Regions from separate parts of the Vibrio jasicida 090810c genome, predicted to be linked through region 1. Evidence: riboswitches for the same ligand, from Rfam matches in the RefSeq annotation. Region 1 holds a riboswitch; the other holds the start of a gene.

Region 1 (7,309 bases):
ACGCACGCACATCGCCGTGTTTTTCGCGGACTTGTACCATGCTCACGCCACCTTCCACGGCTTTTCTCACAACACGCTTTAGTGTGGCTAAATCTTGTTGGTCATCGGTGACCAAATATAAACGATAGGCGTTCATTTTGTTTCCTTTGGGCCTCTCATCTAGATGGAATGAGAGGCCGGTATTTGTTAGAGAAAAGCTTAGCTCACTTGCAGTTTTAGGCGTTTGGCCAGCGTTTCGTCATCCAACTGGTAAAGCTCATCCAACAAGTTCATTTGCAGGCTACCTGGGCCGCGAGCTTGTTCCGCTGCAATCTCGCCAACAACGCCTAGTACCGCCGCTGCAGCAAGTCCGGTGTTATCACCAACAGCAGCAAAAGCGCCTGTAAGAGCCGTTAGCGTACAACCCATTCCGGTTACGTATGGCATCATCTCGTGACCGTTGTTTAGCTGTACAGTTTGCTCTTTAGTGACGATGTAATCAGTCTCGCCAGAAATCACCACACTTGCACCATACTCTGCGACTAAGAAGTTCGCTGCGCCAAGTGCTGCGTCACTGCTGTCTAACGCATCGACGCCTTTGCTTTGTGCTTGCTCGCCAGCGAGTGCAATGATTTCTGAGGCGTTACCACGAATGATCAACTTATCTGCAAGGCGTGCGATTTCACGTGATGTCTCTGTACGTAGTGAGCTTGCTCCGCAACCGACTGGGTCGAGTATAACGATTTTACCATTGGCATTGGCTTGCTCTACGGCATAGCTCATACGCGGTGTCCAAACGCTGTCTAAGGTACCAATGTTGATAACCAGTGAGCCCGCGAACGACATCATCTCTGCCATCTCTTGTTTGGAGTGCGCCATGATTGGAGAAGCGCCGATAGCCAATAGCGCGTTTGCCGTGTTGTTCATCACCACGTAGTTAGTGATGTTAACGACTAATGGCTTTTGCTGGCGTACTGCGGTTAATGCTTGGGTGATTTGTTCAATTAACATGAGACTCTCCGATTAATCTTGCTGAGCATTCAGACCTTGTTGCCAGAATGCTACTTCCATACGCGTTGCAGTTTTGAATACCTGAATCAGGTTTTGACCACGCTGGCTATTGATGTCGATTTCCGCCAATAACTGGTTAAAGTGTTCTGCACCTTTTGCGACACCAGATTGGAACTCCTCACCACCGTAGAGGTTGATCCAACTTGCGTATGGGTTGCCTTCGATTACTGTCTTTTCATCTTCAATCAGCATCTTACCGATAACAGCATAGCCGATAGAGCATGGCGCCAGTGCCGCGTATAGATCAACAAGATCGCCGGTCATGCCAGCATCTAATACGTAACGGGTATAAGCTACCGTGCCGAAGTCTTCTGGCTCGTTTTCTAAGTCGGATTCTGTCAACCCCCATTGCTCACAGTAAGTCACGTGGTGGGCGATTTCAGAATCTAGCAATGCATGTACGCTTGGTAGGGCACGGCGCATGTCATCCAAAGTACGTGCTTTGTAGATCGCTAATGCGTAAGCTCGTGCGTACTGTTTTAGGAAAAGAAAATCCTGCTTTAGGTAATGCAGAAAACAAGGCTGAGCCAGAGTGCCTTGTGCCAATTGCTGCACGAAAGCATGCTCAGTGTATTCTTGCCAATCTTGGCGGCAAGCGTCGATCAAATCTTGGTATTTCATTATGAGTATCTCGTTATCAAAAGACCCTAGGCTTAGATCCTAAGGTCAGTAGCATTAGTCAAAGTTCGGTACGTAATCTTTCGCTTTTGGTAGTGTTTCGATGATTTTTTGTGAATACATGAATTCGGCATAATCATCGTAGCGTTTCAGATCTACTGCAGATGGGCGAAGAGCGAAACGAGTTAGCGTGTCGTTCCAAGCGCGTTGGTTAAGCTCGTTGTTGAGGGTGTCTGGTGAATAAGCCACGAACTCTTTCCACGACTCTTTTGGATGGTTAACGATGTAAGTGGTTGCTTGCTCTAGCGCTTTGTTGAATGCCTTGATAGCTTCTTTGTCGTAGGTTTTTGCATTGGCTACGAAGACTAACTCGTCATACGTTGGCACGCCGTGTTCTTCAGGGAAGAAGGCTTTAGCTTTATAACCTTCTAGTGCCAGTTGATTGGTTTCGAAGTTACGTAGACCGCCCCAAATCGCATCCACCTTGCCAGACGCAAGGGACGAAGACAGCGCCCAACCTACGTTGATGATTTGTACGTCAGAAAACTTCACGTTCTCTTGCGCAAGCATGGTGCCGATTGTCGCTTCTTCGTTGCCTGCGATCGCAATACCGATCTTCTTGCCTTTTAAGTCGCCAAGGTTTTCATTCTTACCGTTGTCCAACACCATCAGCGTGTTGAGTGGCGTAGCAATCAAAGTCGCAGAGCGGATTAGTGGCAAACCAGCCGCGACATCGATGGTCAGGCTTGGTTGGTAAGAAATCGCCATGTCGACTTTACCCGCCGCGACCAACTTAGGTGGTGTACTTGGATCTGCCGGCTCTTGAATGTTGACCTTCAAACCTTGCTCTTTGAAGTAACCACGCTCTTTGGCAATAACGATAGGACCATGGTTTGGATTGACGAACCAATCCAACATCAGTGTCATCTCTTTTTCAGCAGCAAGTACGTTGGTTGATACCACTGAAGCGAGTAGAGCAGCAGCGCTCATAAGTTTGTTTTTATTCACGGGGTTCTTCCTTTTCTTTCCCAATTTCCTTTGGTTATTTTCGGCAATTACTTGCTTTCCCAAGGGATGGCTTTTTTCAATAATTTATCGGTGATGAAGTAGAGTGAGATAGACAGCACAGCGAGGATAAACAGCGCTGCAAACATCTCATCAATGATCATGCGAGCGTTGGCTTGGAGCATCAGATAACCCAAGCCTTCACTTGAACCTACCCACTCACCGACCACTGCTCCAATTGGCGCAATAACGACGGCAACACGAATACCTGAGGCTAAAGTTGGTAGTGCGGCTGGCAATTGAATATGACGAAGTAGCTGCCATTTAGACGCACCCATAGTCTTGGCAAGATCTAGGTAACCTGTTGGTGTATTGCGCAAACCGTCGTAGCAACATGTCGTGACGGGGAAAAAGATGATGATCGCCGCCATGACGACTTTCGATGCAATGCCGTAACCCAGCCAAAGCATCAGTACTGGCGCGATGGCGAACACAGGGATCGCTTGGCTAGCAATCAGAATTGGCAATAACCAACGCTTCAGCGGCTCGAACATCAGCATTTGCAGTGCGAACAGCAAACCCATTGATAATCCAAGCGCCAAGCCAAGTAAAATCTCTTGCGCAGTAACCCAAGTATGTTTGAGCAAGACATCGTAACGAGTGGCCAATCTATCCAGCACTTCAATTGGTGAAGGTAAGATGAAGCTTGGCATGTCGAATACCACAACAACCAACTGCCACAATCCCAAGATCACCGCTGTGCTAATGACCAAGCGCAGAGCCGGATGGGTCACGCGTTCTTTTTTACTAATGCGTGCCGAAACGGAGTTGTACTGAGTCATATCACTCATAGTCTTTCTCCAATTGATCCAAAATCGCTTGTTGTAGCGCCGCGCACTCTCCATCGAGAACTCGCGGCGGCTTGGAATTCGGAACGACTAAGTGCTGGGCTTGCGCAGGCGTGCCTTGCAGTACATAGAGTTGGTGGGCTAATCGCACCGCTTCTTGTGGGTCGTGGGTAATAAGAACAACGGTTTTATCTTTCAGTAACTCGGCAGACAAGGTTTGCAACTTATGGCGAGTAACCGCGTCCAGCGCAGAGAAGGGCTCATCCATCAGAACCAGAGGCTTGTCTTGCATCAGAGTGCGAGCAAGGGCAACACGTTGTCTCATGCCGCCAGAGAGCTGAGCTGGCTTAGCATCCGCGTAATCGGCGAGTCCCACTTGGTTGAGTAAAGTCAGTGCACGTTGTTTATCTTGTTCTGGTGCTTGGTCTTGAGAAAATCGAGAACTGAGACAGACGTTGTCTAACACATTTAGCCATGGTAGCAACAAGTCTTGTTGTGCCATGTAGGCAATACGTTCGTGTAGGGCGATGCCATCCGTGGTGGTTAATTCACCATGCCATTCGACTTTGTCGTCTAACAAGCCCGCTAGATAACGAAGGATCGTCGTTTTTCCGCAACCACTACGGCCAAGTAACACAGTCCATTGATTGGCAGGGATGGTCATACTCAACCCTGCTAATGTTGGCGTTTGGCTGTCTTTGTATTGCAGACTTGCTTCGGTAAGCTGAATGCCGAGTGCGTTAGCGCACATGCGTGTGACCTGCAAAAAAGTGGTTCACAGGGCCGTGACCTTTACCGACATCCAATTCGTCAGCGTGCGCGATAGCTTGGCTGATGTACTGCTTACCAAGGTGCACCGCTTTGTGCAGGTTGTTGCCTTGGCCAAGGTAAGACGCGATAGCAGAAGACAGCGTGCAGCCTGTGCCATGGGTGTTTTTGGTTGGAAAGCGTTTAGCGCTGATTAACTCGGCGCTGTCTTGCATGATCAGCAGATCGTTGCTGTTTTCGTCTTTTTCTAAGTGGCCGCCTTTTAACAGCACCGCTTTTGCACCGAGCGCGCGTAAATCAGCAATCATATCGTTCATTTCAGATTCTGATTGAGGCACTGGCTTACCCGTCAAGGCTGCGCCTTCTGGTAGGTTAGGGGTAATGATGTCTGCGAGCGGAATCAATTCTTCTTTTAAAGTGCTGATTGCTGACTGTTCCAGTAATAGATCGCCGCTGGTGGCCACCATTACAGGGTCAATCACGAGGTGTTTTGGCTGGTATTGTTTAATTTTGTTGGCAACGACCTTAATGATGTTGGAATCGGCCAACATGCCCACTTTGACTGCAACGATGTTAAGGTCGGTAAATACCGCATCGAGTTGGCTCTCTACGTGGTCGAGAGGAATTGGGAAAATCGCAGAAACGCCTTGGGTATTTTGCGAAGTAATCGCCGTGATTACCGAACAAGCATAACTGCCAGTTGCGGACATCGCTTTGATGTCGGCTTGAATGCCTGCGCCGCCACCGCTATCAGAACCTGCAATCGTCAACACAATCGGTGTGTCTATTGAAGTTGCTGCTTTTGGCTGTGTTGATGGTTTTTCTTGGTTTGACTGCTGCGCCATGGTCGCTCCTATTACAGACGTACAGGAACTGACTTGGCCATCGCAAGGGAAGATCGGTGATCGGATCCGTTGAGACTAGCTGTACTAATAGAGACTCAAGCAGGCTAGTGGCAAAGTGATGATAGTTCCCTACGTCAGTGCTAACTGAATCAGGTTCAACGGGTCTCGATTTCGATCTCAGCCGACGCATTCAATGCATGGGCCCCCCGACTATTTCGCCAAGATAATAGCAGTTCACTCAGTTACGGTGCACGTGTTTTTTCCTGTAAAGGGATAGTAATCGTTTAAATATGAGACTTGATAGCGGTAATGAGAGAACAGAATTTAGTGTATACCCAAGTAACCTCGAGATGCTTGGTTCAGCGAGAATGACTTGGTTTGTAGACGCGGCGGCGATTTGAAGGCTTAGTGGGTCTAAATCAAGAATCGGCAACAAAGTATACAAGCCAAGGCCCTTACTATTTGCAAAGAGTGCCCTCTGGGAGCGTGTCATTGACCCGATTGCTACGTCAAACAACTTGGAAAGAGCGTGCTATTCCGCTTCGTTGTTTTCCTTGCACTCGAATCAATGACAACGCTCTGAATCCTGCATCTTGAAGTCACTTGGGTATAAATGACGTGCTGCATTGAAAGTAGTAGTTCAAGACACTATCTAATAGTGAGATATCGACATAATACGTAACGAATCGTTCTTTGATTTAGCAAGGATTAGCACAAAACAAGGTTAAAAAAGTGTTAATATTTAACGCGTTGCCAATATGTCTTTGAGTCATTCGATTTAGGTCATGACTTTAATAAACAGGGTCTAACTCAAAGGTGGGGAAGGCTAGGACGATCAACGAGCAAGGAGATTTCATGCTTAATTCTGTAACAGCGAAAGCGGTGATCGATCATGCCCTCTTTTTAGGGGCTGATTTCGCCGAGCTATTCGTTGAACACCATCAAACCAACACTGTCCAGGTCGCATCTGGTGAAGTGGATAAGGTTAACTCGGGTATCGATTTTGGTATCGGTATTCGTCTCTTCTTCGGTCATAAAGTGCTTTACGGTTACACCAACAGCACGAATGAAACGGAACTAAAACGCGTAACCTCACTGCTTGCAGCAAAAGACAAGCGTGAGCAAATCGCCTCAGCAGGTTCTCTCAACCTGAACCGCTACCCAATTCAACATGGTTGTCGTATGCCACTTGGCAAAGACGCTAACCTAGATTCTAAAATTGCTTTCCTATTGCAAGTTGACCAAGCAGCACGTGCTGAGAGTGAACATATCAGCCAGTTCATCGGCAGCGTGCTTCAGCGCGAGCAGCAAGTGTCTATCTTCAACTCAGAAGGTCTACACGTTGACGATACTCGTCACTACATCCGAGTTGCTGGTAATACTGTCGCTCAAAAAGGTAATGAGCAGTCTTCTGGTATGGAAGGTCCTGGCGCTCTTGCTGGTTGGGAGTTCAGTGAGCAGCTTGATGCGAAAGAGCTAGGTCAAACTATCGCGCAACAAGCGTTGGTAAAACTTGGCGCAGATGCTTGTCCATCGGGTGAAATGCCAGTGGTAATTGGTAACGGCTTTGGTGGCGTAATCTTCCATGAAGCTTGTGGCCACTTGCTAGAAACTACTTCAGTTGCGAAGAAAGCATCAGTCTTCCACGACAAGATGGGCGAAATGGTTGCTCACACCGCAGTGAATGCAGTCGATGATGGCACCATGACCAACGAATGGGGCTCGATTCATGTTGATGACGAAGGCATGAAGACTCAGCGCACTCAATTGATCAAAGACGGTAAGCTAACTAGCTTCATGGTCGATAAAATGGGTGGTATGAAAACAGGTTATGAGCCTACGGGGTCAGGTCGTCGTCAAAACTACAAGTTCGCACCAACCTCGCGTATGCGTAACACATTTATCGAAGAAGGCGAGCATTCTCTTGATGACATGCTTGCTGGCATCGAACGCGGCATCTATGCGAAGAAGATGGGCGGTGGTTCGGTTCAACCGGGAACGGGCGAGTTCAACTTTGCCGTTCGTGAAGCTTACCTCATTGAAAATGGTAAAATCACCAAGCCTCTGAAAACAGCAACGCTGATCAGTACGGGGCCAAAAGTGTTGAAAGAAATCAGTATGGTCGGCAAAGACATGGCGCTTGCGCCGGGCATGTGTGGTTCAGTCAGTGGTTCA
Region 2 (7,309 bases), on a different replicon from region 1:
GAAGGTGTGTTGTAAAGCATGCTGGAGGTATCAGAAGTGCGAATGCTGACATGAGTAACGATAAAGGGGGTGAAAAACCTCCTCGCCGGAAGACCAAGGGTTCCTGTCCAACGTTAATCGGGGCAGGGTAAGTCGACCCCTAAGGCGAGGCCGAAAGGCGTAGTCGATGGGAAACGGGTTAATATTCCCGTACTTCTTACAATTGCGATGGGGGGACGGAGAAGGCTAGGTGGGCCTGGCGACGGTTGTCCAGGTTCAAGTGCGTAGGCTGAAGAGTTAGGTAAATCCGGCTCTTCTTAAGGCTGAGACACGACGTCGAGCTACTACGGTAGTGAAGTCATTGATGCCATGCTTCCAGGAAAAGCCTCTAAGCTTCAGATTGTAAGGAATCGTACCCCAAACCGACACAGGTGGTCGGGTAGAGAATACCAAGGCGCTTGAGAGAACTCGGGTGAAGGAACTAGGCAAAATGGTACCGTAACTTCGGGAGAAGGTACGCTCTTGATGGTGAAGTCCCTTGCGGATGGAGCTGACGAGAGTCGCAGATACCAGGTGGCTGCAACTGTTTATTAAAAACACAGCACTGTGCAAAATCGTAAGATGACGTATACGGTGTGACGCCTGCCCGGTGCCGGAAGGTTAATTGATGGGGTTAGACTTCGGTCGAAGCTCTTGATCGAAGCCCCGGTAAACGGCGGCCGTAACTATAACGGTCCTAAGGTAGCGAAATTCCTTGTCGGGTAAGTTCCGACCTGCACGAATGGCGTAATGATGGCCACGCTGTCTCCACCCGAGACTCAGTGAAATTGAAATCGCTGTGAAGATGCAGTGTACCCGCGGCTAGACGGAAAGACCCCGTGAACCTTTACTACAGCTTGGCACTGAACATTGACCCTACATGTGTAGGATAGGTGGGAGGCTTTGAAGCACAGTCGCTAGATTGTGTGGAGCCGTCCTTGAAATACCACCCTTGTAGTGTTGATGTTCTAACGTCGACCCCTTATCGGGGTTGCGGACAGTGCCTGGTGGGTAGTTTGACTGGGGCGGTCTCCTCCCAAAGAGTAACGGAGGAGCACGAAGGTGGGCTAATCACGGTTGGACATCGTGAGGTTAGTGCAATGGCATAAGCCCGCTTGACTGCGAGAATGACAATTCGAGCAGGTGCGAAAGCAGGTCATAGTGATCCGGTGGTTCTGTATGGAAGGGCCATCGCTCAACGGATAAAAGGTACTCCGGGGATAACAGGCTGATACCGCCCAAGAGTTCATATCGACGGCGGTGTTTGGCACCTCGATGTCGGCTCATCACATCCTGGGGCTGAAGTCGGTCCCAAGGGTATGGCTGTTCGCCATTTAAAGTGGTACGCGAGCTGGGTTTAGAACGTCGTGAGACAGTTCGGTCCCTATCTGCCGTGGGCGTTGGAAGATTGAAGGGGGCTGCTCCTAGTACGAGAGGACCGGAGTGGACGAACCTCTGGTGTTCGGGTTGTGTCGCCAGACGCATTGCCCGGTAGCTAAGTTCGGAATCGATAACCGCTGAAAGCATCTAAGCGGGAAGCGAGCCCTGAGATGAGTCTTCCCTGATACTTTAAGTATCCTAAAGGGTTGTTCGAGACTAGAACGTTGATAGGCAGGGTGTGTAAGCGTTGTGAGGCGTTGAGCTAACCTGTACTAATTGCCCGTGAGGCTTAACCATACAACACCCAAGGGGTTTTGATGGACTCAATGTAAGAACATTGAATGTGTATAAATAGAACTTAAAATCAGTTTTCCAGATTAAAGAATTTGCTTGGCGACCATAGCGATTTGGACCCACCTGACTTCCATTCCGAACTCAGAAGTGAAACGAATTAGCGCCGATGGTAGTGTGGGGTTTCCCCATGTGAGAGTAGGACATCGCCAGGCTTTATTTTATTTTCACTTTTTATGAAAAAGTGAAGACAAAAACTTAGACTTAAATGTCTAACCAGTGCGGAGCGGTAGTTCAGTTGGTTAGAATACCGGCCTGTCACGCCGGGGGTCGCGGGTTCGAGTCCCGTCCGCTCCGCCACTTATTTAGAAACCCAGTCTTCGGACTGGGTTTTGTCGTTTATAAGCAAAAATATTTTCCCTTTTCAGGGAGCAAGTCCCGGTTGCCCGCAACCCCGGCCTCTCCGCCACTTATTTAGAAAGCCTTGCTAGAAATAGCAAGGCTTTCGTCGTTTCTAGAGTCTGCAATTTCCTACTTGCTCTAGCTTTATTATCATTAAACTCCCCTCCTTCTCAAACCGGCATCTTTTATTTCTTTATTATATGTATGTAGGTGCTTACTACATTTTTAGTGCCTATAAAATATGGAGCTTCATTTATATTCCTGACCCTAAGTATCATTAGTGCACATCTTTAAAAGATAAGTGAGAATCATTGTTAATATTTAGTTACACTCACGTCAATTGGAATAATGAGTGACTAAATACATGGATATATCTCGTCGACGCTTTCTTCAATCTTCCTTAGCGATCTCTGCGCTTACCATTCTGCCTGCATGCTCTCTATTTAAGAGCACTAATAAACAAGGTCAGCATATATACGACATCACTGCAGAGCCTTCTGCTGCTGAATTGGTACCAGGGTTTACCACGGATGTACTTGCGTTTAATGGCTCGATTCCAGCGCCTACGATTCGTTGTCGCCAAGGCGAGAAAGTTATTATCCGATTTACTAACAAGCTTTTAGAGCCGACTACAATCCACTGGCATGGCTTGCGAATCCCTATTGAAATGGATGGTGTCCCTTTCTTGAGCCAGCCGCCTATCATGCCTGGCGATACATTCGTTTATGAATTTACACCGCCAGATGCCGGTACGTTCTGGTATCACCCACACATGAATAGTGTTAAGCAACTTGGTATGGGCTTAGTCGGGCTAATTGTCGTTGAAGAGGCAGAGCCTGTTCAGTTTGATGAAGAGCATGAAGTCGTCCTCAAGCATTGGCATTTAGACAAACAAGGTCAGTGGAAGAACCTTATGGTGCCGCGCTTGAGTGCTCGTATGGGAACCCCCGGAGAGTGGAGTAGCGTCAATGGTGTGCATGAACCTGTTTATACGCTGAAGCAGAATGCTACCACGCGATTAAGAATTGCTAATGTCGATAACACCATTACTTACCCGATCGCTATAGAAGGCGCAGAGGCTTGGGTTATTGCTATAGATGGTAATCCTGTTAAAACGCCTTATAAGCTCACTCAGCACAAAATTGGTCCGGGAATGAGGTTAGATATCGGATTGATTGCTCCGAAGGCTGGAGAACGTGTTTATGTGCGTCAAATGAAAGGACGCTTCCCATTTCCTTTGTGTGAGTTTGATATTGTTGAGTCTGACCTGCCGAGTAATCAGAAACTGCCTTTATTGCCTCTCAACCCTGTGCCAGATCTTGATTTGGAAAGTGCTGAGCAAATTGATTATGTGTTTGAATGGGAGGGGGCGGTCACTCCTGCCGATAAATCTGGCAAAGCGATACCTAAGTTTTGGCTGATGAATAAAAGAGCTTGGGAGGGAATGAGTAAAGATAATATTCCAGCACCGCTTTCAACATTGGAGCTCGGAAAAACCTATATCTTCAACCTTAAGAACGTCACCCAATATCACCATCCTATTCACCTTCATGGGCACACGTTTACTGTTCTTGAGTTAGATGGCAAAAAACTCAATGAGCCGTTTCATACCGATACGGTCTTACTTGGAAAAAATGGCAGTGCGAAAGCGGCATTTGTTGCAGATAACCCAGGGCGTTGGATGTACCATTGTCATGTGATCGAACACATGAAGACGGGTTTGATGGGTTACATCGAAGTAAAGTGACTCCTGTAACTTTTTAAATCTTGATAAGTTTTAAGCGCTATACTTTGCTGAATTCTAAGATTGTATAATCACTATTGCCGTAAATTTGATTACAATGTCGCCATTAACTTTTCTGGGGGAATTATGGGACAACTATCCGTTTTGGGTTTTATTGCATTGGGTGGTGCATTTGGTGCATGTTCTCGTTACTTAATTTCTGAACTTTGTGTGATGCTACTCGGTCGTGGCTTTCCGTACGGTACCTTAACCGTAAACGTCGTTGGCTCATTTATTATGGGTCTACTGATTGCTGCGTTTGAAACTGAGTTGCTGGTCACTGACCCATGGCGTCAAATCATCGGTCTTGGCTTTTTGGGCGCATTAACCACATTCTCTACCTTCTCGATGGATAACGTGTTGCTTATGCAGCAGGGCGCTTTCTTTAAAATGGGATTGAATGTACTGTTGAATGTCGTGTTAAGCATTTCTGCTGCGTGGATTGGTTTCCAATTATTGATGCGTAGCTAGCAAAAATACTCAAATCTTAATCAGGTCGGCTTGGTTTAACCAAGCCGTTTTTATATACTGATTTTACTTGTCGGAGTGCCATAAGGCTGAGACCGTTAATTCGGGATCCGTTGAACCTGATCAGATTAGAATCTGCGAAGGGAACAAGAGAAGATATCTACACCAGAGCTCTATCTGGTTGACCTATCAAATAGTCGAATGTTGTTATAGGCGAAGAGTACTTGCTCAATCTGTCCTTAATTCGATTCCTCTTGTCGCATCTATCCGTCAAGCATTTTTATCCCAATACTTTTTATCTAAGCATAACAAAGCAAGGAAAAATGCTATGTCGAGTCGCAAGCAAGCGAGACTGGAAGCAAAACAGTTCATTGATACACTCTCGGTACAACCGTACCCAAATTCAAGCAAAGTCTACGTAGAAGGTTCACGTCCTGATATTCGTGTGCCAATGCGTGAAATATCACTTGCTGATAGCCTTATTGGAGGCACAAAAGAAGCGCCTATTTTCGAGCCTAATGAGCCAATACGCGTTTACGATACCTCGGGTGTATACACAGACCCAAATCACACCATAGACCTTTACAATGGCTTACCTAAACTGAGAGAAGGGTGGATTGAAGAGCGTGCCGATACTGAACTACTCGATGAAGTAAGCTCGGTATACACCAAAGAGCGCCTAGAAGATGAAACGCTAGACGATCTTCGTTACGGAAATCTGCCACGTATTCGACGTGCCAAAGGTGGGCAGTGTGTGACTCAGTTACACTATGCTCGCAAAGGCATTATTACCCCAGAAATGGAATACATCGCTCTACGTGAAAATATGGGGCGTGCTCAATACCGCGATGAAGTGCTGAATCAACAACATCCGGGTCAAAGCTTCGGAGCGAATCTTCCAAAAGACATTACCGCCGAATTCGTGCGTAAAGAAGTCGCCGAAGGTCGCGCGATTATCCCTTCTAATATCAACCACCCAGAATCCGAGCCAATGATCATTGGGCGTAACTTTTTGGTCAAAGTGAACGCCAACATCGGTAACTCATCGGTCACTTCTTCGATTGAAGAAGAAGTAGAGAAACTAGTGTGGGCGACGCGCTGGGGTGGCGATACCGTTATGGATCTCTCTACTGGACGCAATATTCACGAAACTCGCGAGTGGATTCTACGTAACAGTCCGGTTCCGATCGGTACCGTACCAATGTATCAAGCGCTTGAGAAAGTGAATGGTGTTGCGGAAAACCTTAACTGGGAAGTGATGCGCGATACTCTGATCGAGCAAGCAGAGCAGGGCGTTGACTACTTCACTATCCATGCCGGTTTACTACTTCGTTATGTGCCAATGACTGCAAAACGTGTTACTGGCATCGTCTCTCGTGGTGGTTCTATCATCGCGAAATGGTGTTTAGCGCATCACCAAGAAAGCTTCTTATACACCCATTTCCGAGAGATCTGTGAAATCTGTGCTAAGTACGATGTCGCACTATCTCTTGGTGATGGTCTGCGTCCTGGCTCGGTTGCTGATGCTAACGATGAAGCGCAATTTGCAGAGCTTCGTACTCTTGGCGAATTGACCAAGGTTGCGTGGGAATACGGCGTACAGGTGATTATCGAAGGTCCTGGTCATGTTCCAATGCATATGATCAAAGAAAACATGGAAGAGCAGTTAGAGCACTGTCATGAGGCTCCTTTCTACACCCTTGGTCCGCTGACGACAGACGTCGCTCCTGGTTACGACCATATTACTTCAGGCATCGGTGCTGCCATGATTGGTTGGTATGGCTGTGCAATGCTTTGCTACGTAACTCCTAAAGAGCATCTTGGTTTACCAAACAAAGAAGACGTGAAAGTAGGCATGATCACTTACAAGCTTGCTGCGCACGCCGCTGATTTAGCGAAGGGACACCCTGGTGCACAAGTTCGTGATAATGCGCTTTCTAAAGCTCGCTTCGAGTTCCGCTGGGAAGACCAATTTAACTTGTCGCTCGACCCAGATACCGCACGCGCTTTCCATGATGAAACCTTGCCTCAAGAGTCTGGAAAAGTTGCTCACTTCTGTTCGATGTGTGGACCAAAGTTCTGCTCGATGAAGATTTCGCAAGAGGTACGAGAGTACGCGAAAGATACTGAGCAAGTTGCTGCGGACCAAGCTATCTCAATCAAAATGCTGGATGATCCTCTTGAGGGGATGCGTCAGAAATCGCAAGAATTTAGAGATACAGGTTCTGAGCTATACCATCCAGCAGCACATGCCGAGGTAAGTGACTAATGAGCAAAATCCTTATTCCGTCATCATTGATCGAACTGACAGGTTTAGTTCAGCAATGTTTGTTGTTGGCGAGAGAACAGGGTTTTAGCATCGAAGACATTGAGTTGGGTGTGAGCCCAACTCAATCTATTCAGCTTGTTCGCGACCAACAGACCACACACATAACGACAGATCTTATTGATGGTTATGACTCTGAGCATGAGAGTTCATTTGTGCTCTATTACCGCTCTGCTTTATCGGTAGAAGCATGTGCTAAGCAACCTTCGAAAGCTATCTATATTGGTATTGTTGATACTCAGGCTTTCGGTGAAAAGGAGAAAGTGCTTCAGCTTGATATCTGGCGTCACCCGATTAACGACGAAGTGAGAGCGCTTTCCATTAAGTCCAAACCCAACGCAATGTTCGATCCCGAACATCACCTTGCTTGGATAGTAACGCTGACAGTACTCGATTTTCCTATCGAAGATTCGTTAACACTTGCTCGAGGAATGCTAACTCAGCAAGCGAATGTTTCACGTGAAACACTGTTGAATGACAACCTTGACGAGGTAAGATCTACTCAGTGGGCTGACCAATTTGATGATTTCCCCACACCTGTACTGGAGGATAACCGACTCGATATTCAGGTTGGTTGGTCTGCACAAGGCGAGAGCGTTAGCTTTCCAACTCTAACTAAGCAAAGTCTAGGGCTCTATCCA

The links. Region 1 has a riboswitch for thiamine pyrophosphate ahead of thiD (bifunctional hydroxymethylpyrimidine kinase/phosphomethylpyrimidine kinase). Riboswitches for the same ligand answer to the same signal wherever they lie in the genome.
Region 2: it holds a riboswitch for thiamine pyrophosphate, as region 1 does, so the genes downstream of both, thiC (phosphomethylpyrimidine synthase ThiC) here and thiD (bifunctional hydroxymethylpyrimidine kinase/phosphomethylpyrimidine kinase) in region 1, are expected to answer to the same signal.

Annotation. Positions count from the first base shown of each region.
Region 1 covers NZ_CP025793.1:3,331-10,639, reverse strand. The annotation lists gene thiE (thiamine phosphate synthase) at 1-136, opposite strand, end outside; gene thiM (hydroxyethylthiazole kinase) at 199-990, opposite strand; gene tenA (thiaminase II) at 1,003-1,671, opposite strand; gene C1S73_RS17570 (ABC transporter substrate-binding protein) at 1,726-2,676, opposite strand; gene C1S73_RS17565 (ABC transporter permease) at 2,724-3,524, opposite strand; gene C1S73_RS17560 (ABC transporter ATP-binding protein) at 3,517-4,272, opposite strand; gene thiD (bifunctional hydroxymethylpyrimidine kinase/phosphomethylpyrimidine kinase) at 4,262-5,134, opposite strand; TPP riboswitch at 5,244-5,353, opposite strand; gene C1S73_RS17550 (TldD/PmbA family protein) at 5,990-7,309, shown strand, end outside.
Region 2 covers NZ_CP025792.1:2,300,916-2,308,224, forward strand. The annotation lists rRNA gene C1S73_RS10910 (23S ribosomal RNA) at 1-1,695, shown strand, start outside; rRNA gene rrf (5S ribosomal RNA) at 1,788-1,904, shown strand; tRNA gene C1S73_RS10920 (tRNA-Asp) at 1,973-2,049, shown strand; gene C1S73_RS10925 (multicopper oxidase family protein) at 2,456-3,838, shown strand; gene crcB (fluoride efflux transporter CrcB) at 3,962-4,345, shown strand; TPP riboswitch at 4,407-4,505, shown strand; gene thiC (phosphomethylpyrimidine synthase ThiC) at 4,671-6,611, shown strand; gene C1S73_RS10940 (thiamine phosphate synthase) at 6,611-7,309, shown strand, end outside.